Regions from separate parts of the Fusibacter sp. A1 genome, predicted to be linked through region 3. Evidence: riboswitches for the same ligand, from Rfam matches in the RefSeq annotation. Region 3 holds a riboswitch; each other region holds the start of a gene.
What was found. A riboswitch is a leader RNA that binds a small molecule or an ion and turns the genes downstream of it on or off. The one in region 3 is predicted to bind S-adenosylmethionine.
Positions count from the first base shown of each region.

Region 1: linked by a shared signal. The riboswitch ahead of DWB64_RS03610 (NIL domain-containing protein) and the one ahead of DWB64_RS00020 (O-acetylhomoserine aminocarboxypropyltransferase/cysteine synthase family protein) in region 3 are both predicted to bind S-adenosylmethionine.
Region 2: linked by a shared signal. The riboswitch ahead of metK (methionine adenosyltransferase) and the one ahead of DWB64_RS00020 (O-acetylhomoserine aminocarboxypropyltransferase/cysteine synthase family protein) in region 3 are both predicted to bind S-adenosylmethionine.
Region 4: linked by a shared signal. The riboswitch ahead of DWB64_RS02895 (methionine ABC transporter ATP-binding protein) and the one ahead of DWB64_RS00020 (O-acetylhomoserine aminocarboxypropyltransferase/cysteine synthase family protein) in region 3 are both predicted to bind S-adenosylmethionine.

Region 1 is NZ_QQWI01000002.1:336,107-342,209, reverse strand. Features, by position in the region: gene DWB64_RS03620 (DUF4364 family protein) at 1-53, shown strand, start outside; gene metF (methylenetetrahydrofolate reductase [NAD(P)H]) at 110-979, opposite strand; gene DWB64_RS03610 (NIL domain-containing protein) at 982-1,380, opposite strand; SAM riboswitch class I at 1,455-1,550, opposite strand; gene DWB64_RS03605 (S-layer homology domain-containing protein) at 1,691-2,506, shown strand; gene DWB64_RS03600 (carbohydrate kinase family protein) at 2,568-3,512, opposite strand; gene DWB64_RS03595 (cold shock domain-containing protein) at 3,666-3,866, opposite strand; gene DWB64_RS03590 (folylpolyglutamate synthase/dihydrofolate synthase family protein) at 4,058-5,350, opposite strand; gene DWB64_RS03585 (valine--tRNA ligase) at 5,354-6,103, opposite strand, start outside.
Region 2 is NZ_QQWI01000004.1:327,135-333,237, reverse strand. Features, by position in the region: gene DWB64_RS07350 (phospho-sugar mutase) at 1-287, shown strand, start outside; gene DWB64_RS07345 (hypothetical protein) at 1,363-2,424, shown strand; gene DWB64_RS07340 (AEC family transporter) at 2,434-3,357, shown strand; SAM riboswitch class I at 3,489-3,587, shown strand; gene metK (methionine adenosyltransferase) at 3,745-4,932, shown strand; gene DWB64_RS07330 (acetyltransferase) at 5,010-5,633, opposite strand; gene DWB64_RS07325 (ATP-dependent RecD-like DNA helicase) at 5,770-6,103, shown strand, end outside.
Region 3 is NZ_QQWI01000001.1:204-6,306, forward strand. Features, by position in the region: partial or broken gene DWB64_RS19330 (hypothetical protein) at 1-31, opposite strand, end outside; gene DWB64_RS00015 (homoserine dehydrogenase) at 491-1,669, opposite strand; gene DWB64_RS00020 (O-acetylhomoserine aminocarboxypropyltransferase/cysteine synthase family protein) at 1,740-3,014, opposite strand; SAM riboswitch class I at 3,146-3,246, opposite strand; gene DWB64_RS00025 (hypothetical protein) at 3,340-4,353, opposite strand; gene DWB64_RS00030 (aminopeptidase) at 4,502-5,731, opposite strand; gene DWB64_RS00035 (methyl-accepting chemotaxis protein) at 5,929-6,103, shown strand, end outside.
Region 4 is NZ_QQWI01000002.1:183,878-189,980, forward strand. Features, by position in the region: gene DWB64_RS02875 (ABC transporter permease) at 1-895, shown strand, start outside; gene DWB64_RS02880 (response regulator transcription factor) at 904-1,554, shown strand; gene DWB64_RS02885 (sensor histidine kinase KdpD) at 1,541-2,509, shown strand; gene DWB64_RS02890 (M20/M25/M40 family metallo-hydrolase) at 2,576-3,619, shown strand; SAM riboswitch class I at 3,741-3,837, shown strand; gene DWB64_RS02895 (methionine ABC transporter ATP-binding protein) at 3,971-4,717, shown strand; gene DWB64_RS02900 (methionine ABC transporter permease) at 4,727-5,371, shown strand; gene DWB64_RS02905 (MetQ/NlpA family ABC transporter substrate-binding protein) at 5,404-6,103, shown strand, end outside.

The DNA of each region.
Region 1 (6,103 bases), on a different contig from region 3:
ACGCTGTCGGCATGTACGCAAAGATCATCGAACTCTTCGACAGCGGAGAATAATACACACAAGCAAAAACCGTTTGAAGAAATCTTCAAACGGTTTTTTTATAGGTTGCTCACCTTGAACTTCGCACAAATTCGATATTGCCGCAGATCTGATCGGCGGTTTTGAAGCTGTTCATCGTATAAAGATGCACTCCTCTGACCCCCCAAGAGATCAGGTCGATGATCTGTTCTGAAGCGTAGGCGATACCCGCTTCTCTGAGGGCTTCTGGATTATGCTCGAATTTTTCGATGATGCGCACAAACTTCTTCGGTAGTGTCGCTCCCGAAAACTTGCATATCTTTAGTATCTGTTTCGCATTAAGTACAGGCATCACACCAGCGATGACTGGGGTATGTATACCAGCAAGGGTCAGCCTGTCCATGAAGTCGTAAAAAATCTCATTGTCAAAAAACATCTGCGTCAGCAGGTAATCAAGCCCGCTGTCACATTTCATCTTGAGGTTCAAGATGTCCTCTGTCCGGTTTCTCGCCTCGATATGTCCTTCAGGATAACATGCGCCGCCGATGGAAAACACGTCAGGCTGGGTCTCCTTGATAAACCTGATCAGGTCCGAGGCGTATCTGAAGTCGCCGGGGACATCAGTTTCACCCTTGTCGCCCCGCAGGGCCAAGATGTTCTCGATGCCGAAATACCTCATCGAATGGAGAGTTTGGGCAGCTTCAGCTTTGGTCATGTTCACACAGGTCAGGTGCGTCACCGCATTCATGTTCTGAATGTCCTTAATGTTCTTCGCGATCGAAAAGGTGTTGTTTTTCGTCCCTCCCAGCGCGCCGTAGGTCACACTGATAAAATCGGGATCCAAAGAATGTAGCTTGTTCGTTGTCGATAGGAGCTTTGGCAGTTTTGTATCGTCGTTTGGCGGAAATACCTCAAACGAGAACGAAAACGGCTTTTCCTCCAGTATTTTGCTAATCTTCATTCCTACCCCTTTTCTATCGCCTGGACATCGCAGGCCTCTATACAATTATAACAACTGATACATCTGGATTTATCAAAAATCAGTCCACTGTCCTCACCTATTTTGAGTGCTCTAGTGAAACATGCCCCCGCACATGCCCCGCACTGGTGGCACCTAAGCCGGTCAATTACGATCTGTGTCTGGATGATCTCCACCTGCACCCCTTCAAGTTCAAGAAACTCGATCGCCTGATTCACCGCTTTTGAAGCCCCTTCGATCTCAAGAATCAGATGCCCCATGAACTGCTCATCCACGATCGCGCGGTAAATGTTAAAGACGATGTCGTATCGTTTTGTCATTTCATAGATCAAAGGTTTTTGCACCGTCTTACTGTCATACGTTATTTCAATCTTGCACATCATACGCTCTCACCCAGCCCTCAATTAGTCCCAATTAATAAAAAAACTACTCCAAGATAAATTAGAGTAGTCGATCTAGCTTATCTGTCGGTTTCACCGCAGGATTTAGCACCTTGGCATCGCCAGGTTGCCGGACTTCATAGGGCCTGTCCCTCAGTCGCTCTTGATAAGTACTATTAAATTAAACCTATTATAACAGAGGCTCAGACCGTGTCAATCCATATACGGTTGGTATGTCAGAGGTATTTCAACGAAGCGTTTTCACTGGTAATGGTTAGCCTATTGAGGGTATAATGATGAAGAGGTGAAAAACATGAAAAAACACATTTTTGCACTAACGATAGTCATTCTTTTACTTGTTACAAGCATTGCTTTTGCCATGTTCGACGATGCGAGCAAACATTGGGCGGCAGATGACATCAACGCGCTTGTCCAGTCCGGAGCCGTCAACGGCTATAGCGACGGAACGTTCAGGCCAGACAACACGATCACACGCGGCGAGTTCACAAAGATCCTTGTCGTACTCAAAGCCGATGCCGTCACCGCGGCCACAGGTCATTGGGCCCAGCGGTATGTAAACACTGCGGTGGATAAGGGCTACTTGCCCTACAAGCATTTTGACGATTTGGACAAACCCATCAGCCGACAGGAAATGGCTTACATGATCGCAAAAGCCGCTGACAATCCTACACCATATCCTTACGCCTTTTCATTATCTTTAAAGGATTTCACATCGATGGATTCCTTTTATCTGGAGACCAGCTACACCGCCTACGGGTCGGGAATCATCGGAGGCTATAAGGACAACACCTTCAGACCGACGGCCTTTGCCACAAGGGCCGAAGCCGCCACCATGCTGATGAGAATGCACCGGGAAGGAAATAGACAGCCCAGAACCGTCAGCTTCAATCAGCAGACCCTTTCCTATTATGACGGCACAGACGGCAAACCTGCGCTGATCGCCGTAAGCGGTAAAGTTTATGATGTCAGCGCTATCGGTTCATGGAAGGATGGAGTCCATCGGGATGGTATCAAAGCAGGCAAGGACTTAACGGACTTCATGCAAGGCTCACCCCATAGCCCTGCGATCGTCGACGAGCTTGAACTGGTCGGCGTGTTCACCAAATAAAGCCATTCACGCAAAAAAGGCCAAAGCATATGCTTTGGCCTTTTTATGATTTAGCGGATGATTACAAGTCTCTCACAAGCCACTTGGTTTCGCTGATCAGACGATCGACGAATTCAGGAGACAGGTCAGGATTAATGGTCTCGTCACTCAATATCGCGATATTCGACATCGTCATCGCACGCTTGATGGTCGTGACAATGTCGGTATCCGACATGTAACCATAACCTAAGCCCGCGACAAAGGAATCCCCCGCACCGGTGACATTGCACACTGAAACATTTTCAGCGGTGATCTTCAAGTGTCTTACTCCATCTGTAAAGTAGATGCCTTCAGAGTCCAAGCTGATAAATACGTTCTTAACCCCCTGATCAAGGAAAAAATCTCCCGCCCTTCTCAGATCGTCATCCGACTCGATTTCAAACCCGACAAGCACTTCCGCTTCATATCTATTGGGCTTGATCGTATGAAACTTACCTAAAAGATGTTTGATGGAGATCGCCTTTTCAGCGGATACCGGATCCAAGATGAACTTTGTAGACCCGCTGAAGGTATCCAGCATGTACTCAAGATTTTGAGGACTGTCCGCATCGACAAACACATAGTCGGCACCCCTTATGATTTGCGCCTTCTCATCAATGAATGAGGTATTCAGTTCAGCGATGGCGCTCATGTCCGCAATGGCCGACACCATTTCGCCTTTTTCGTTCAGAATCGCCAGATAGGTCGGCGTTCCTCCGTTCTTAAGTACCAAGGTCTCTGACATGTCATAGCCGATCAGCTCTGAATGTTCAATCATACTCCTACCTTTTTCGTCATTTCCGACAACCGATATGAAACGGGTGTCCACTTGAACTCTTGCGAGGTTTTCTGCGATATTCCTGCATACGCCTCCAAATGACATCTTCACCCTACCAGGTGTAGAGTTATACGGTCTGTACTTATTTGAACTAAAACCAAAAATATCAACTACAGAAGCTCCGAACACCACGACATAGCCTTTACTCATTCCACATTCCCACTTTCCTATTCTTATTCGCTTTGTGATTGTATCACAAATACGTGGATTTTGAAATAATGGAGCGCAGATTTAGTGCCACCCTTTGATTTTCGCAAAAAATAAAAGCCCTACACATGATGTGTAGGGCTTAAGCTTTAGAAATTAGTCAACTACGTTGATGTTCTCAGCTTGAGGACCTTTAGGGCCGTTTACTACGTCAAAAGTTACTTTTTCGCCTTCTTCAAGAGTTTTGTAACCATCTTTTTTGATTTGTGAGTAGTGAGCGAAAACGTCATTACCATCTTCAGAAGTGATGAAACCAAAACCTTTTTCTGCGTTGAACCATTTTACTGTACCGTTCATAATGAGTACCTCCAAATTTTTATTGCCTTATTCACTATTAAGCTGTATTGTAATTCACAATAAAAATTTGAAGCATTGGTGCAATCAAATCCCTGTGGTAATACTGATACTTAATACTGCAAGGTTAACTCTATGATACATCTTTTTAAAATAAAATGCTAGCCTTTTTTCAAAAAAAAACTCACAAAAGATTAGAAAGCCTCACTTGTTAGAACTTTTCTGACTTCGCCGATATAGTATAAACTTCCAAAGCAGTAGATGTTCACCTCTTTGTTTTTATAACTTTTAATGACTTCCACAGCATCGCTTACCCGATCGAGTTCGACGATTTCTCCGCCAAAACCTGCTTTTTCGATCTCGGATTTCAGCTCAGAAGTCTTCATCGCTCTTGGATTATCGGGTTCGACTAAATAGATTTTTTCGAATTTACCGATTATTTCGCCGACCACATCGGATACCGCCTTATCCGCCATCATACCGAATATCGCGATTCGCGAACCCTCAGGCTGATAAGTCTCTATGGCCTTGACCAAACTTTGAACACCGTGCAAATTATGCGCAGCGTCGATAATCACCACTGGATTGTCAGAGACCTGTTCGACCCTACCCATCCATCTTGTCTTATCAAAGCCATCAAGTATGTTTTTAACATCTATCTGTATTTGCTTGCCCTCATTCAGGATACTTAAGGTGTCAAATGCCGTACATGCGTTTTGAATCTGATGTTCCCCCAAAAGCCTGATCTTGAAATCCACGTCCTTATAGGTGAAGGTCGTCGCACTTCGTGACAATTGTGTGTTTTTCACAGTGCGGTAGTCCGAGTAATGATATGGCGCACCGACTGCATCCGCTTTAGCGATAATCACTTCGAGCGCATCCTCTTCTTGAACCGTAGTCACCACAGGACAGCCTTCTTTGATGATACCGGCTTTTTCGTAAGCGATCTTATCGATCGTATCACCTAAGTACTGAACATGGTCCAGCGCAAGAGGGACGATGACAGAGGCAAGCGGCGATTTTATCACATTGGTGGAATCCAGTCTGCCGCCTAGGCCGACTTCAAGCACCACAATATCCACTTGCTGGGCATGAAAGTAATCAAATCCCACCGAGGTGACGATTTCGAATTCTGTAGGGTGGTCGCAGCCTTTTTCAAGCATGGCATCCACGCTTTTTTTCACAATGCCTGTATGACGGGCGAGGTCCTCGTCGCCTATCGGCATGCAGTTGATCTGGATGCGCTCGTTGAACCTTTCAAGATAGGGTGAAAAATAAGTGCCTACCTTGTAACCCGCTTCCATGAGTGCGTAAGCGATGAAGCTCGCGGTCGACCCTTTGCCGTTGGTCCCCGCGATATGAATAAAACGGAGCTCATCTTGAGGGTTGTCGATTCCCTCAAGAAGTAAGCGGATGTTTTCAAGTCCGTATTTGCTCCCGAACTTATAGGTGTCATGTATATAGTGTATGGCTTGCTCGTAGTTCATGGATTACCCTAACTTTCCAGCGACTTTTTCAAGAGACTCATTGACAGCTCTAAGCATATCCTCAAATTGACCTTGCTTTTCACGTTCTTTAGCAACAAGCTCTTCAGGAGCTTTGGCTAAGAATCCTTGGTTTGAAAGCTTCTTCACAATTCTATCGATCTCCGATTGAAGTTTTGCCTGTTCCTTTAGAAGTCGTTCATTTTCTTTTGTATAATCAATCAAGTCGTCCGCAGGCATGAAGAGTTCAGCCTGATGCGAAACTGCAGAAATCGTATCTTCCGGAAGCTCCGAGTTGTCGGCGATGACGATGATGTCGCTAACTGACGCAAGTCCAGAGAAGTACGCGCTTTGAGATGCGAAAATTTCTGATTTAGTCGCAGTTTTTACAAAAAGTCGTGATTTCTTTGAAGGAGGAATATTAAGCTGAGCTCTAGCGTTTCTGATGCTTTTGATGGCATCCATGATAATTGCCATATCTTCAATCGCATCTTCATCGATCAAGGACCCATCCGCCACATACCACTTGGATGTGATTAGAAGCTCCTCAGAGATATTCGACCAGATTTCTTCTGTGATAAAAGGCATGAAGGGATGAAGCATTACAAGAATCCTTTTAAGCACATAGATCAGCACACGTTCTACTGTCTCTTTGGCTTTTTTATCTTCTCCGTAGAGTCTCGGTTTCGCCATTTCGATAAACCAGTCGCAGTATTCGTTCCAAACGAACTCATAGATCTTATCGCCGGCCATACC
Region 2 (6,103 bases), on a different contig from region 3:
CGAAGGCTTACTTTGGCGACTTGAACCTGGTTAAGTTCGACGATTTTGAAAAACGGGAAGCCACAGACCTGAACACTGGTGCTGTGACTCAGCTTGAACAGCCGAACTCGGATGTGCTCAAGTATTACCTTGAAGACGGTTCGTGGTTTGCAGTAAGACCATCCGGTACAGAGCCGAAAATCAAGTTCTACTGCTCGGTACAAGGCGAGACAAAAGAAAAGGCCGAAACGCTGATTGAGAAGCTCGAAAAGACGATTCTAGCGTTTGTTGACCATATTATTGAATAAGTTGTTGAGTAAGGGCGCCTATTATGGGCGCTCTTTTTAGATGAAGGGAGGAGACATCTATAAAACCACACTAAGGGTTGTTACTTGCAAACCTTTATTCACTTAATCAACTATCCACCACCCACTTGAACTCACACACTCCTGCATTTTCTTTAAGACGCTCCGCTCCAAAAGCAAGGCAATAATCACTCACCTACCAATTTTTCCTTGCATTTCAAGCGAAGCGCCTTAAAAATACATGTCCAAATGAAATGTTGCAACCAGCACCGAATGATCAACCGCTAGCTAATAAAAGAGTTGCATAAAAAGAACCCTTAGTGTGGTTTTCAAAATATGCACTGCTCTTTAAACTCAACATCAGAGGATAAATGAGAAAAGCTATCTATAAAACCACACTAAGGGTTGTTACTTGCAAACCTTTATTCACTTAATCAACTATCCACCACCCACTTGAACTCACACACTCCTGCATTTTCTTTAAGACGCTCCGCTCCAAAAGCAAGGCAATAATCACTCACCTACCAATCTTTCCTTGCATTTCAAGCGAAGCGCATTAAAAATACATGTCCAAGTGTAATGTTGCAACCAGCACCGAATGATCAACCGCTAGCTAATAGAAGAGTTGCATAAAAAGAACACTTAGTGTGGTTTTCAAAATATGCACTGCTCTTTAAACTCAACATCAGAGGATAAATGAGAAATGCTATCTATAAAACCACACTAAGGGTTGTTACTTGCAAACCTTTATTCACTTAATCAACTATCCACCACCCACTTGAACTCACACACTCCTGTATTTTCTTTAAGACGCTCCGCTCCAAAAGCAAGGCAATAATCACTCACCTACCTGTTTTTCCTTGCATTTCAAGCGAAGCGCCTTAAAAATACATGTCCAAGTGAAATGTTGCAACCAGCACCGAATGATCAACCGCTAGCTAATAGAAGAGTTGCATAAAAAGAACCCTTAGTGTGGTTTTAAAATAATCATTTCTCTCAATTCAAACCGAAAATCACCCCAGGGACTTTTAGTGTAGGGGATATTCTGATACAATGAAGTGCTTGAAGGAGGTGTGTTATGAGAGTTAAACATTGTTTTATGACGAAGACCAGACTGATGGGTGTGGTTGCTGGATATATTGTATATGAGATGGACGAGGTGGAGATTGCGGAGTTTTACCATATCGAGTTTGAAGAGTATGGTATCGACCGGTTTGAGAAACTTGAAAACCCGAGCGAGTTTCAGATGAAACAGATGAAACTGGAGATATTCGGTGGACTCGGCGGACCGCTTGTGGAACTGTCGGAACCGATGTTCAGACAGGTGCTGCTTGCAGGACACTTGGTCAACAAGGAATCCGAGGACCATGAGATGGCCTACTGCGAATCCCCATGGTACAGGCAGAAAACAGGCTTTGACAGTGAAACCTTCAAGGAAGGCATCTTGCTTGTCACGGAGAATCTTAGAAGTCCCCATGAGCTGATCCATTATTTTTTGATGAGATATGTCGGTATTGATCTGATCTATCTAAGGTACTGCACCAATCAATATAATTTTTTGGATAAGCGTTATTCGCTGCTACGCAATCATATTGAAAAAATCGAAGGGGAAAAATACAGTTTTTCAGCCCTTCTTTTAGAGGAATCCTATACGATCATCGAAGGCGAGATTATGCTTGATGATGGTGTCGTGGTCGACTTTGAAATAAAGGCACAGCTTAAAATCAGCGACTTAGAAGCGGCGCTCATGCTGAGAAAAACCGAATACATCTATCTATACGATGTGGATACTGAACTTGTCGAGCAGATGCTCGTGCTGGAGCATAAGTATCTGGCTACGACCTTGTATCCCCACGGAAGGTTATATACTTGTTATCATGCCAACAACAATCACGTGAACAAGCGGACCTTCTATTTGAGTGGAGACGTGGAAGCTTACTTTTATTTTACGGACTCGGATCAGCTGCTGCTTGCAAGCAGCGACCTTAAGGCCATGCTCAAATGGGACGATAAGCTGACAAGTCGGTTTGGCGGAGACATCGAAAAGTATGAGGAATGGGATTTTGAAGAATCCATTTTATATGATTTTATCGATAGTGATTTTGTGGACTTTGATGATTTTTTAGCATACCAGGATTAGGAGTCGGATATGAGTGTGATGGGTCAGATTTTTGTGCTGTTCATGTTGATCATGATCGGTTTTGCTATTAGGAAGCTTGGAATCGTAAGCAGTGCGATGAACAAGGAAGTAAGCAGTTTTGTGCTGAATGTGGCACTGCCTGCGTTTTTGATCTCGTCGATGGATTTTCCATTTTCGATGGATGTGTTGATCGATAGCGGTCTTTTGATACTAGTTTCTTTTGCAGTATATGGGGTTTCGATCCTTATATCGAAGATTTATTCAAAAGTAATGGGAAACACGGGCAAGTCAAAGGATGTGATGGAGTATGTCATCATCTTTTCCAACTGCGGATACATGGGTTACCCCGTGGTTTATGAGATTTTCGGTGAAAAAGGAGTCTTTTACGCCGCGCTTTACAATCTGTCGTTTAGCATTCTGATCTGGAGCTATGGTGTATACCTTCTAAAATCGGATGACGCGGTGAAGAAGATATCGATAAGGGCTAGACTCAAGCGGGTCGTGAGTCCCGGACTTGTGGCGATTGTAATCGGCTATTTCATGTTTTTAACTGGTCTTTCCTTCCCGGAGCCTGTCAAAGTGATCTTGGAAATGGTTGGTGATACCACAACTCCGCTTTCGATGATGTTCATCGGATTTATCCTTACGGAAGTGAAGTTTAAAGAAGCGATGCAAAATACACAGGTATGGTGGATCTCCTTGCTGCGCCTTGTGGTGATTCCGGTGCTTACTTATACCGCGCTTACACTTTTAGGATTTAAAGGGTTGACATTATATATTCCTGTGATCATTTCTGCAATGCCAGCTGCCGCCAACACGGCCATATTCGCTTCGCAGTTTAACAGCGACTACAAATTTGGTTCGCTCCTTATCTTTGCCACTACACTGCTAAGCTTGGGTACGATACCGCTTTTGATGATGTTCATCAGATGAATTAATTTTTGAAAAAATGATATAAAAAAACGCTTGCAATCTTAAATGACAAGTGATATAGTTTATCTTGCATTTACAATTGAATGAACTTTTATGTGTTAACCTAATGGTTTAGGGTATTACATAAAAGGACCTTATGAAGAGTGACTGAGGGATAGGCCCGATGACGTCCGGCAACCGGTTTTTAACACGGTGCTAAATCCTACAGATTAAATTCTGGAAGATGAGGAGAAGCGACTGCGCCTTATCTTTATGAAGCGCATTTTTTTATGCGAAAATTAACTTACTGAACATTCTCACCACCCAAAGATGACTTCAAGGGCTACGAGATTGGGATAGAAAAACATCTACCTGATTCGTCAGGACACAACACTAGGAGGTTTTACAATGAGAAAAAGATTTTTTACTTCTGAGTCTGTGACTGAAGGCCATCCAGATAAAATCTGTGATCAAATTTCTGACTCAATTCTTGATGCGATTTTTGCACAAGATCCAAACGCAAGAGTTGCTTGCGAAACATCGGTTACTACAGGTCTTGTACTTGTAAGTGGTGAGATTACTACTGACTGCTATGTTGATATTCAAAAAACAGTAAGAGAAACTATTGCTGGAATCGGATATGACAGAGCTAAGTTCGGCTTTGACGCGCACACTTGCGGTGTTCTTGTCGCTCTTGACGGTCAATCGCCTGATATCGCACAAGGTGTCGACAACGACCTTGAACATAGAACAGGTGAGGAATCTGATGCTGAGTCCAACACGGGTGCCGGAGACCAAGGTTTGATGTTCGGTTTCGCATGTAATGAAACACCTGAACTTATGCCTTTACCGATCTCTCTTGCACACAAACTTGCTAAAAGACTGACTGATGTAAGAAAGAATAATACACTTGACTACTTGAGACCAGACGGTAAAACACAGGTTACTGTGGAGTACCTAGGTGACAAGCCTGTTAGAATCGACACAATCGTAATCTCAACTCAGCACGGTCCAGAAGTCGAGCACGCTCAGATCGTTGCAGATCTTAAGAAGCACGTTGTTGCTCCTATCGTTCCGGCTGAACTTCTAGATGAGAAAACAAAATACTTTATCAATCCTACTGGCCGTTTTGTTATTGGCGGACCACAGGGTGATGCAGGTCTTACAGGTAGAAAAATCATCGTTGACACTTACGGCGGCTACGCTCGTCACGGCGGTGGTGCTTTCTCTGGTAAAGATCCTACAAAAGTTGACCGTTCTGCTGCATACGCTGCAAGATACGTCGCTAAGAACATTGTTGCAGCAGGCCTTGCAGACAAATGTGAGATCGAACTTGCATATGCTATCGGTGTGGCTCATCCTGTTTCTGTTCTTGTAGAAACACACGGAACTGGCAAAATCACTGAGGAAAGAATCGAAGAGCTTGTTGCAAAACACTTCGACCTTCGTCCGGCTGCAATCATCAGAGACCTTGACCTAAGAAGACCTATCTACAAACAGACAGCGGCTTACGGCCACTTCGGTAGAACAGATATCGATCTTCCATGGGAAAAAACAGACAAAGCGGACATCCTTAGAGCTGAAGCTGGATTATAATAAATCAAAAAACGCCTTCGGGCGTTTTTTTGTTTTTATTGGCGCAAATTAAGAAATACTATCTAATTTGACATATCCTATTTATGATGCTTACCCAACGCTTTTGCGGGTATGCCCACGTGAACGTCGTGTGTATGGATATCCTTTGTGACGACAGCTCCCGCGCCGATGGTGTTGTATCCGCTTATCGTCAAGTTAGGCAGGATCGCCGCATGGATGCCTAAGAAGCAATGCTCACCCACGATGACGTTTGAACCAGTTGTCGCTTTGGGTCCGATATGTGCATAACGTCCGATGATATTGTCATGCTCGATCAAGGCACCTGTGTTGACGATCGCGTGTTTTCCGATGATGGAGTTGGCGTTGATGATCGCTCCTGCTGACACGAAGGATCCTACTCCGAGTGTGACATTGCTCCCGAAAATCGCGCTTGGGTGGATGATGGTTGCATAGTGGATGTCATATCCGTCGGCGATTTCCTGTCTGATCCTGTTGCTGCCGATTGCGATGATAAAGTGTGCGTCAGGGTACTTACGGATCGTGGAGTAGTCACCTAAGTAGGGTAGAGGCAGCTCTTCGCCTGTGTAGTCGGTCTGCAGGTCGATAAAACCGATAGGTCTGTAATCTCCTGCGGCGATCACTGCGTCATAAACAACCCTAGCGTGACCTCCGGTTCCTAGTATGATTAATTCTTTTGACATAAGGCACCACCTTTCTCGTATTTAGTATAATTTTATCATACATAATGCGATAGGTGTAGTTACGTTGCTACATTTAAAGGGCATTATATGCTATCATTAAGGCATACAAAATTTACTAGTCCGAATTGGAGTATTTATGATCATTACAGGTGAAATCGTTACTGTCATTTATCAGAACGAAGAAAATCATTATCATATATTGGTCGTCGACACAGGCGAGGAAGAAGTGACTGTCACAGGTACTTTTACAAAGCTTGCGATGGATATGCAATATGAGTTTCATGTGGTTGAGAAAGAACATGCGCTCTACGGTAAGCAGTACCAGGCAGAGGCATACAAGCTACTGCTCCCAAGCGGCAGCAATAAGATCAAGGACTTCTTGGCATCAGGTCTGTTTGAAGGTATCGGAGAATCCACCGCCGAGCGTATTGTCGCGAAATTCGGAGAGGACACCCTCGATATCATGCGCT
Region 3 (6,103 bases):
TTTCTTTCGTCCCGATTTCGGTAACATTCATTGACTTTCACCTCCTTAGGTTCAACCCTTCATGGTCACGTCGACATGGCCACTACTATGGTCTCGGCTGACTTCTCATGGCAAATCTTATTTCAACCGTCTATCGCTATAATGCTTTAGCCGTCCATGAGATCTCCCCAGGTAAGAGCGCAATCCTTCTCTCCATACATCTGCCACATTTACAGCGGTTAATTCCGAGTAGTTATTGGACTTCGACATGTTATGCAGCCTTATCCTTAACCGTTGCCTGATGTGATTTCTGTTCGTCAGACCAGAGATTTGCCGCCGGCTTCCTTCAGATTCGCAGTCACCCGCGACACCCTTGCCTTAAGCTATACACTTCCCACTACTAGGGCGTGTTCGGGACTTGCACCCGTTGGATTGCGCCCATGCTGGGCGCACATAAAAAAAGCACCGTTCAGTCGAACGGTGCTTTTTACTTCATCTTCTTAGGGAGTCCTCATACCAACCACTGTGCGAGAAACGCTTTGGAATCCATTTTGTCTATCACCTGTCTAAGACCTACAGGGTCATTCGTGCTCACAAGAGCGTATCCCTCCGATAGCTCGGTTGCAGGATACTCTTTTTCAAGCGTTCTCAGAATCGCCTCACTCGTTCTTACATAATAGGTACTCGTCTCAAAGGTTGACTTTTCGGTCGCTATGGTAAAGACAGGTTTGTACCCCGCTGATTTACCTTTAAGCCTGACAAGGTCCGCAAGCACCGCATTGGCCGTTGCAAGCTTTCCTGCACCGGGTCCTTTAAGTACGAGCCTGTTTAGGTTTTCATGCTCGAAGACGGTGCAGTTGTCCACCCCCTCGGTCTGACCGAAGTCGCTTGCTTTTTTTACTATCACCGGTCTTACAAGAACCGATACGCCAGTGCCGTGATGGCTGCTTGATGCGACGTATCTGATGGTGCAGCCCAGTTTTTTCACCTGTTCGAAATCCACTGGAGCTACCTGACGCAGGCTTTCTATCCAGAGTTGACCGAGGGATAGCAGCGTGCCATGTGCGAGTGCTGTCAAAATGATGATCTTTCTTGCGGCGTCATAGCCGTCTACATCGTCATCGGGGATGGCTTCTGCATAGCCGTTTTCTTGAGCTACCTTCAGGGCCTCATCAAAGGAGCCGCCTTCGTGCTCGATCTTCGATAAGATAAAATTGCCTGTTCCGTTGAGTATGCCGTGGATTCCCCTTGATTCACCATGAAGCAGATGTTCTTCAAGCGTGGATATGACAGGAATTCCACCGGCGACACATGCTTCTACCATAAGATTCACATGGTTGCTGTTTGCCAGTGCTTGAAGTTCTGGATAATGGGCGGCTATCACTGCCTTATTGGCTGTAATCACATGTTTCTTATTGATGAGTGCGCGTTTGATATAGGCATAGGCCGTGTCGATACCGCCAAGCACTTCAACCACCACATCAATTTCAGGATCGTCGACGATATGGTCCGCATTTGTGGTAAACCGCACATCGTCACGTGTGCCTGCGTACTTGTCCAGATTTCTCACAAGCGCTGTTTTCACCGATACGGCTTCCCCAACAAGCGTCAAAAGCCTATCCTCATGTTTTTTTACAATGTCCGCTACTCCGCTGCCTACTGTTCCAAAACCTAACAATCCCAACTTCATATGTTCTTCTCCTTTGACATCACCAACTTATTATATCTATGATACGCTTTTACCCCTTAAGTGTTAAGTCTTATTTTGATAAGGCCTGATTTAAATCATCGATCAGGTCATTCACATTCTCTATTCCTATCGACAGACGGATCAGCTCAGGTCTTACTCCTGCGGCGATTTGCTCATCAGCGCTCAATTGCTGATGGGTGGTAGACGCCGGATGGATGACAAGTGACTTGGCGTCACCTACATTGGCAAGATGCGAGAATAGCTTTAGCAGGTTGATCACTCTGACACCCTTGTCGTAACCGCCCTTTACTCCAAAAGTCAAAATCGCTCCAGCTCCCTTAGGAAGGTATTTTGTCGCCCTTTCATAGTCCGGGTGTGATTTTAACGACGGATGTTTTACCCATGCGACTTCAGGGTGGTTTTCAAGAAATTCTGCGATGCTTCTGGCATTTTCGACGTGCCTTTCTACTCTTAGCGATAAGGTCTCTATACCTTGAGCCAGTAAGAAGGCATTGAAGGGCGAAAGGCAAGCACCCAGATCCCTAAGAAGAGTGACTCTCAACTTAACGATATAGGCAAGGTTTGCAAATGCCTCATGGTATACAAGTCCATGGTAGCTGGGATCCGGTGTCGTAAACTCAGAAAATCTGCCACCCGTCCAGTCGAACTTTCCGCTGTCGACAACCACACCGCCGATTGAAGTTCCTGCCCCGCCGATATACTTTGTCGCAGAATGGATGACAATATCGGCACCATGTTCTATAGGTCTGAAAAGGTATGGTGTGGCAAAGGTGTTGTCCACAATGAGCGGCAGCTTGTTTTTTGCTGCGATGTCAGCGATCCTATCAAAATCAGGAATGTTGATTCCAGGGTTTCCTATTGTTTCGATGTAGATCGCCTTTGTTTTTTCGTTGATGGCAGCCTCATAGGCGTCAAAATCATCAGGACCTACAAATCTGCTTGTAATTCCAAATCGTTTTAAGGTATGGGTGAATAAAGTTGACGTACCGCCATAAAGGGTGTTGGCAGCGATGATCTCATCCCCCGCTGCCGCGATGTTCATCACAGCATACGAGATGGCAGCCATGCCTGAAGCCGTCGCAACTGCTGCGACACCGCCTTCAAGCGCGGCGATTCTTTTTTCAAAGGCGTCTGTGGTCGGATTCGTCAGACGGGTGTAGATATTCCCGAATTTTTTAAGTGCGAACAAATCCGCCGCATCCTGAGCATCGTCAAAGACATAGCTCGATGTCTGATAGATTGGAAGCGCCCTCGACTTTGTCGCAGCGTCGGGCACAAGTCCCGCGTGAATCTGTAATGTCTCAAACCTGAAATCATTCTTCATGTGTATCCTCCTGATATTCAATCGCTATCTCATTCACTACGGCAATTTATAAATCCCTGATAATTTAAAAAGATCGTCAATAAAAAAAAACTTCTTGTAGCAGGCTACAAGAAGTCATTGAACTTTCTTATACCTTATCTTCCAGGCTGTTGACCTGCTGGATTTAGCACCACAGCTATTGCTAGGTTGCCGGACGTCATAGGGCCAGTCCCTCGGTCTCTCTCGATAAGTAATGATTAATAGGATTATAAACGCCTAACTTTACAAAAGCAAGCGGTTTTGTGATAGATATTAGATATAAGAATGATATATCAGATCAACATGGTTAGAGGGCTCTGAGCCTCTGCATCGTATCCTCGTCAAGGGTTACCCATTTTAGGATTGCCGCTTTTAAAATCGCGATAGGGGTCAACAACCATCCGTTGACCGTATGACAAGTGGCTAGCCCTAAGTCAAGCTTTGAACCGGCAAGCTCCCAATTATCGTCACCTTCTGTGAACTCGATAAAAATGACCTCAAAATGGAGGTACCCCAAGTCATCTTTGATCGCATACGATCCAGACTTCATACCTTTTTGCACCGTTGTGACGCCATTTGCTTCATTGAACTGGTCAAAGGCTTCCTTATGCTGAAGCGGCATGACAAGATCAATCGTAGGTTCTTTCAAAGCCAAAGTCCCTAAATGATGGGCCGCGCTGTATTTGGGCCCCATGATGAAGCCCGACTCATAGTCACGGTAAAAGTGCAAAAGCCTTATGATGTGGTTGTCTTCAGGGCACACCCACTTTGTCTGGTATAGGAAGTCGTACTGGCCGATCTGACGTTTCAAGCCCATTCCAAGATCCATTTCAATAAGGGCGAAATCAATCTCCTCGAACTCGGCCATACCGTTTTCTTTTCTGCGGCTGTCGAGCAGGTCGGGGGTTTCCACTTCCCACAGTACTGTTTCTCCTATGAGGCTGATGTCCCACTGAGTGCCGTATAATTGAGGCCGTCTTTCAAAAAATGCGATTCGATCGGCCATATGCGCAGCGTAGCTCTTTGTGACAGGATCCTTCTTCAAACTATAGAAATCCCACGCCCCACGCATGAAATCAGGCATGCTTATCGCATGGATGATCACCATGAAAAGCGCCTCTGCAGCCTCTTCGCTCAGTTTTGCAAAGTCCGGCCACTGGTTGTCTTTGACGTAATTCATGACAAAGGCGGCGTTCTTCTCATGCAGAGCCCGTATCTCGGGATGGTAGCCTGCAAAAAGTTCACCGCGGTTCATAATATCTTGACGGAGTTCATAATCCGCTTCTTCCATCTTTATAAGTTGTTTTTCAAGTTGTTTCATCACTTAACCCCTTTTCAATTTGATAAGAAACACCTTTGCTATTATATCATAGTTTACTACCCCAAAAGTGCCCTTTCCACTCGTAGAAGCATGCGATATTCAATTTATTCAAAAAAAAAGAAGTGCACTCGCACTTCTTCAATAGTTTCTATATTTTCCAGTTGCCTTTGTCAAATACGATGATTTCCTCACCACTGGCTGTTGTTCCTGTGATGTTCAGTTCACCTGAACCTACCATGAAGTCCACATGCGAAAGCGACAGGTTGACACCCATTTCATCCAGTTTCTCTTTGGAATGTTTGTCCGCATCCTCCACAGAAAGAAGATAGGCGTTTCCAAATGCGAAGTGGCATGATGCGTTCTCATCAAAAAGCGTGTTGAAGAAGGTCACGTTCGTATTGGAAATCGGTGAGTCATGGGGAACGATCGCGATTTCACCTAGGTACATCGAACCGTCATCCGTTGCGAATAGATTGGCTAGAGCATCTTGTCCGACTTCAGCCTTATAATCGACCACTTTACCCTTTTCAAACGTGAAGGAGAAGTTCTCGATCAGCTTTCCGCCATAAACAAGCGGTTTTGTCGAAGCCAGGGTGCCATCCACCTGATATTTGTGAGGTGTGCTGAACACTTCTTCTGTCGGTATGTTAGGAAGGAACTTGTCGCCTGTTAGGCTGAGCTGACCACCGCCGATCCACTTGTGGCTCTCAGGCATTCCGACAACCAGATCGGTGCCAGGCGCCTTATAGTGGAACTTTACAAAGTTCTTGCCATTTAGAAGTTCAAGTTTATCATCCAGAAGATTCAAGTGGTTCTCCCAAGCCTTTACAGGATCTGGCTCGTGCATGCGTGTAGCTTCGAAGATCTTATCCCATAGCGCGTCGATCGCTTGAGTTTCTTCTAATTTTGGAAATACTTTTTTCGCCCAAGGAGCGTTGGCATGGGCGACAATCGTCCAGCAGGTATTTCCCTGCATCACATAATTCTTGTACTCTTCCGATGCGAGTGCAGCGGCCTTTTGAAAGAGGCCCATCTTCTTAGGTTCGATATCCATCATAAGTTCCGGATCTGCAGAAACGATCGAAATGATGGCGGCACCTTTTCTTATCATTCCAAGCAGCCCGTCAACTCTCCACTGAGGAAAATCGGAAAGCACTTCTTCAGAAGCGTTTTTAAGAAGCGCATGGGTAATGTGCTGATCGCCATATTCCACAACGACTCTCTTTGCACCTGCCTCATATGCTTTTGCAGTCACAAAACGTGCAAGTTCATAACAATTGATCGGTGCGTTGACAATGACTTCCTGATCTTTTTTGACCCCAGCACCCACACGTACTGCGAGGTCGGCATATTTCGCTAGTTTTTCTTGAAAAGACATCCTAATCCTCCTGTATAAAAATATTTTTACGGTACTTCAATGATAACGTTTTCTCCGTATTCTTTCAAGGTCGTCCACTTATTTAATTGATTTTTTTCAAGATTGGATGACCATATAAATAATAGTTTAACAATTTTAAATATTTCAACTTGCGCCCCCCCTTCGCGTAGGGTATTCTAGAACTGGAGGTGATTATTATGTGGAACAGGACTACAAAAAATTATACGGCTATCGGAGCACTTTTCGGATGTGCGTTTCCTTTGGGGGCGATCACGTTTGAACTCATCAGACTGAGTCTTCCCTTGACATTGGATTCCATAACTTCGATTCATCATGACAATCCACTGCTTTTTATGGTGGAAAGCGCGCCGA
Region 4 (6,103 bases), on a different contig from region 3:
ACTTTCTGATTCGTTACTAGATGATATTGATGAACTGGGAGTCGTAACGCATGCCTTTTCAGTAGAGGAGCATATCGTCAGACTTGCGGACCAAACACTTGATATAGAAGTCTACCATGCGGATACGTTTGTTCTAGAAAAATTGACTGATTATGTGATAAAAGGAGAAATCGGAACCTCGCTTGAACCTGATCAGATTGTAATAGACAGCTTGTTTTTTGATGATGAAGGTAGGAAAGAGGTGCCGGTTAAGTTGGGTGATAGCCTTCAAATAGAAGGAAAAGAATACGAAATCGTTGCAGTGGTAGACGAACTGCCCTTATACCTGTACGATCAAAGTTATACCTCGGGCACGCTACAAGGGTTTATCCATTCGGACGATACTGTACCTGCGATGACTGTCATGGTAGAAGGGGATATGGAATCTTCCAAAGAGGCACTTTTAAAAATGTACCCGTATATCGTGATAAAATCAAGGTTTGACTACATTGAAGAAATCAAGGGATTCCTTACGATGATAAGAATGGTCGGCTACAGCTTAAGCGGCATTTTGGCACTGATTGGAATCATGAATTTCATCAATATGACAAGTACGGGCATACTGGTTAGAAAACGCGAGTTCGCTGTGATGCAGTCCGTAGGCATGACCAGCAGTCAGCTAAAAGGTATGCTGTACTTTGAAGGGCTTTATGTGCTGCTACTTGCTGTGGGTGTGACAACCGTCCTATCGATACCGCTAGGCATGATGGTGGTCGGCAAGGTCATGTTCAGGCAGGGGCTGCCTCTTGTCGGTTTATGCGTCATCTATTATGTGATTGTCGCATCTGTACCTAGATTCAGCTTTAAAGTGTTTAACAGTGACAGTCTCATGCAAAGACTTAACGTTGTAGAATAGGAGTTCTTATGGCTAAAATCTTAATTGTTGAAGATGATTTGGATATAAACGACGGCCTGACCTATGCCCTTTCGAAAGAAGGGCATTTTGTCGTTCAGAGTTTTGGAAAAGAGGTCATCAACGACTTCAACTACGATCTTGCGATACTCGATGTCAATCTGCCTGGAACAGACGGATTCACACTTTCAAAATGTTTCAAGTGCCCGATTCTGTTCTTAACGGCAAAGAACTTGGAAGAGGACATGTTAAATGGATTTAGTCTAGGATGTGAGGATTATATCACCAAACCCTTCTCACTGCCTGTATTAAAGGAGAGGGTGAATGTGATCATAAGGAGAAACACCCGGACGAGCACTTATGCGATTAAAGGACTAAGCTATGATAAGGATAGGTGTCAACTTGAAATTGACAGTGCACCTGTAAAACTTACAAAGCGGGAGCACCAGATCTTAAGCTATCTGATTGCGGCGCGTGGCAAGGTTGTAACCAAAGGCATGCTGCTGGAAGGCATATGGGATGTGGACGGAGAGTTTGTCAATGAGGGGACGGTGAGTGTGACGGTCAACCGACTTCGTAAGAAGATGGACCCTGACGGTAGATGGATTCAAACGATCTTTGGCATCGGATATAAATGGAGCGAATCAAATGAAAATTATTGACGTTTGCATCGCCTTAACGGTTTTTATTGTTCTCGTGATTTTGTTTTTACTCGCAACGCCGCTGAAGTACCCTTTAAGTGTCCTTATTGTGGCGCTTTTGCTACTACAGGGCTATAAGACACATTGGATCAAGGGAGCGCTTCAGAGCGAGATGGTATCCTTGAGTGATCAAGTGCAAAGCCTGATCGATGGCAAGGAAATCGAATCGGGTGCGGTGGCATCAGATGACCTAGTGTCGAAGCTGCAACATCAAATGCTGAAGTTCAGTGACCAAATAAGGGTCATGCAGCGTAAGGAAACGGACGAAAGAACACGTCTACAGGCGCTTATCGGAGACATATCCCACCAGCTTAAAACGCCACTGACCAATATGAAGATGTATCAGAGTCTTTTTTTAGAAACGAATGAAGATGCGTTTTTAGAAAAAATCATCAGGCAGACTGAAAAACTGGAGTGGCTTGTCGAATCCCTGATGAAGCTTTCTAGAATCGAGTCGGGATGTATCGATGTGACTGTGAAAAATGAGAACATCAACCTGACTCTCTTAGACGTGATTAGTCAGGTTCACCTAAAAGCGAGTAACAAGGACATCATGATTGATTATAAGCCTGAGGATATCCTGATAAGACATGATAAGAAATGGAGTACGGAAGCGATTTTTAATGTGGTGGACAATGCTGTGAAATACAGTCAACGCCAGACTAAAATTTGCTTGAAAGTGACGGAAAACGAAATGTTTCACACCGTACTTGTAAAAGACGAAGGCATAGGTGTCTCATCAGAAGAGGTCAACCATGTATTCAAGCGATTCTACCGGTCAGATACTGCAGATGATCAGGAGGGAATCGGACTTGGACTGTATCTTGCGCAAGAAATCATGCGAAAGCAGGGGGGATACATCTATTGCAAGCCTTGCAGGATAGGCAGTGAGTTTCATTTGAACTTTAGGAAGTAATGACTTTGCTTTCATGAAGGCGTAATGTAAAATTAGTCTTGTAGACTAAAGGACAAGGGGGATATTATGAATAAGAAATTTTTAGAAACACTGATCAAATGCCCGTCGCCATCTGGGGACGAGGTGGCTATACAGAAGCTTTGGATGAATGAACTTAAACCTTATGCCCATAAAATGGAGACAGACTTCTCAGGAAACGCGATCGCTATTTTGAATCCGGAGGCGGCCTTCAAGGTCTTATTGGCAGGGCACTGTGATGAGATTGCGTTTATGGTTCAATACATCGACGATAAGGGCTTTGTCTATGTCAACCGTGCAGGTGGCATCAACCCGAAACTTGCCCTAGGCAGCCGTGTTAGGATCTATGGAAAAGAAGTCGTTAAGGGTGTGGTTTCTGTCAATGCTGAGCATAAAGGAGGCGAAAAGGGAGAGATCAAAGTCGAGGATCTGACGATCGATTGTGGAGCGTCTTCAAAAGACGCTATCAAAGAACTTGTAAGTGTAGGCGACTATGTCATTTACGATATGGATTATGACTATCTGCTGAATAATACGATGTCTGCCCGTGCCCTAGACAACCGGTCTGGTGCCTTTATCGTTGGCGAAGTGATCAAAGCGCTTTCGAAAGAAGATTTGAACGTGGGAGTGTACGGTGTAAGTACCGTCAATGAAGAAACCACAGCAGGTGGTGCACATTTTGCTACTGCACAGATTCAACCCGATATGGCGATTGCTTGTGATGTGACCTTTGCAACAGATGGACCAGGTGCCAACCTTAAAAAGGATGGCGATGTCAAACTTGGCGGCGGTCCTGTTATTTCATATGGGTCACAAATCAATTTTAAGATCAACGACATGATCAAGGCGACTGCGAAAAAATATGAACACAAACTGCAATTTGAATTGACGCCAAATCGCACAGGAACCGATGCGGACAGAATGCGTTTTACCGGCAAGGGTGTACCTGTTGCCCTTATCTCTCTACCCCTGCGCTATATGCACTCCCCTAGCGAAGTGGTCAGCTTAGACGATATTCAAGAAGAGATCAATTTACTTGTAAACATGATCAAAGACATGACTGGTAAAGAAAATCTGAAGCCGCTTGAGTAATCGACCATTCTCTATTGTGGTTGTTTTATCTTTTTAAATTGAGGGTTGACAGATGATAAGATAGCCTTTAGAATGTATCTAAGTTAGTTGATAGTAATTTTCGTTAGACAATTGAATAGATCACTTATCAAGAGTGGTGGAGGGACAGGCCCGATGAAACCCAGCAACCTAATTTCGATTAAGGTGCTAAATCCTGCGGAGAATCCGAGAGATGAGATTATTTTATAAGCTACTCTTTGGAGTAGCTTTTTTAATATCAAAATGGTTGATCATTAAAAATAAACGCTCATAAGCGTTCTTTTTATACTGGTCTAGTGTTAATATATCACATATATGTCAATAGGAGGCATCATGATTACCGTAAACAGGGTTTCAAAAGAGTATAGAACGATCCATCAGAAGGTGCAGGCTGTAAAGGATGTCACACTGACGATTGAAAAGGGTGAAATATTCGGCATTATCGGACTAAGTGGAGCAGGCAAGTCGACGCTTATAAGATTGATCAACGGTCTTGAAGGTTCGGATTCGGGATCGATTGGTGTAGATGATGTCATCATCAATGAATTAACAGAATCGCAGCTGAATGGCAAGCGTAAAGAGATCGGGATGATCTTTCAGCACTTTAACCTTTTGTCTTCAAGAGATGTTCTGGAGAATGTGATGTTTCCCCTTGAAATCGACGGAATGAAAAGGGATGCTGCAAAGCGAAAAGCAATTGAACTATTAGAAAGAGTCGGACTTGGCGATAAGGTTCAGGCTCGCATCAGTCAGTTAAGTGGTGGGCAAAAGCAAAGGGTGGCGATTGCCCGGGCACTTGTCAATCAACCCAAAGTTCTGCTTTGCGATGAGGCGACCAGCGCGCTCGACCCTAAAACAACACTTGAGATCTTAGCGCTGCTTAAAGAGCTGAGAGATCAGTTTGGACTGACAATCATGCTGATCACACATCAGATGGAAGTGATTGAATCGATATGTGATAAGGTCGCATTTATGGAAAACGGATCTATCAACCATATTGAGTCCTTAAATAAGGGCACTAAAGAAAATGAGCGCTTGAAGATCATTACAGATGATTTCTTCAAAATCAAGGCGAGTTAGGAGTTAGTTATGTTTTTAGATTTAATCGAACCTACACTGCAAACCCTCTATATGGTGGTTGTGTCATCGGTATTTGCGTCTCTGCTTGGTTTTCCGATTGGAATTTTACTGGCAGTCAGCGGCGAGGACGGTCTGATGCCAAATAGGGTGATCCAGTCAATATTGGGGAGTGTGGTCAATATGACACGTTCAATCCCTTTTATTATATTAATGATTTTACTTTTCCCGCTTACCAGAATGATGGTGGGAAAGACAATAGGTACTACTGCTACGATCGTACCGCTTGCAATTGGAGCGGCCCCATTTGTAGGAAGAGTTATCGAAAGTGCATTGAAGGAGGTTGATAAAGGAGTTATTGAAGCGGTACGGGCGATGGGGGCATCTAAATCACAGATTATTGTGAAGGTGATGTTACCAGAAGCGTTGCCTGCGATCGTATCCGGCTTGACACTTACCATTGTCGGTCAGATCGGTTATTCCGCAATGGCTGGTGCCATTGGTGGAGGAGGACTTGGCGATCTGGCGATACGATATGGATTACATAGGTATGAAATGAATGTACTTATCAGTGCCGTTATCGTAATTGTAGTACTTGTTCAGGTCGTTCAGTTTAGTGGTAACACGTTAGCAAACAATATTATAAAACATCGATGAGTGTAAGAACTTTAGGGAAGACGGAGGATTTTATGAAAACATTAAAACTTGTAGTTACATTAGGATTGGTACTAGCTTTACTTGTAGGGTGCCAAGGTACATCTAGCGAGAAAATCATCTTAAAAGTAGGCGCATCACCAGTACCTCATGCGGAGCTACTTGAACTTGTGAAGGAAGATCTGGCAACTGAAGGAATTGAACTGGATATTATCGAGTTTACGGATTATGTTCAGCCAAACTTAGCGCTTGCGCAGGGGGATTTGGATGCGAACTTCTTCCAGCATGTGCCTTATCAAAATAATTTTGCAGCAGAGCATGGTCTTGAACTTGCTGCGATCGCTTCTGTTCATGTCGAGCCGCTTGGTCTCTATTCTGATAAAGTGAAATCTATCGCTGAGTTAAAAGAGGGCAGCACGATCGCCATCCCTGCGGATGCTGTGAACGGCGGAAGAGCACTGATCCTTTTAGAACAGTCAGGTCTCATTAAGTTAGCGGATTCCACTAATCTTGAAGCGACAGAAAAAGACATTGTCGAGAATCAGCATCAGTTTAACTTTGTCGCCGTTGAAGCTGCTCAGTTGCCAAGAGTGCTTCAGGATGTGGATGCCGCGATCATCAATGGGAACTATGCCTTAGAAGCTGGTTTTGTACCGACAAGTGATGCGATCCTGCTAGAAGGCAGCGAGTCGCCGTATGCGAATGTCATCACGGTTAGAGCCGGTGAAGAAAACA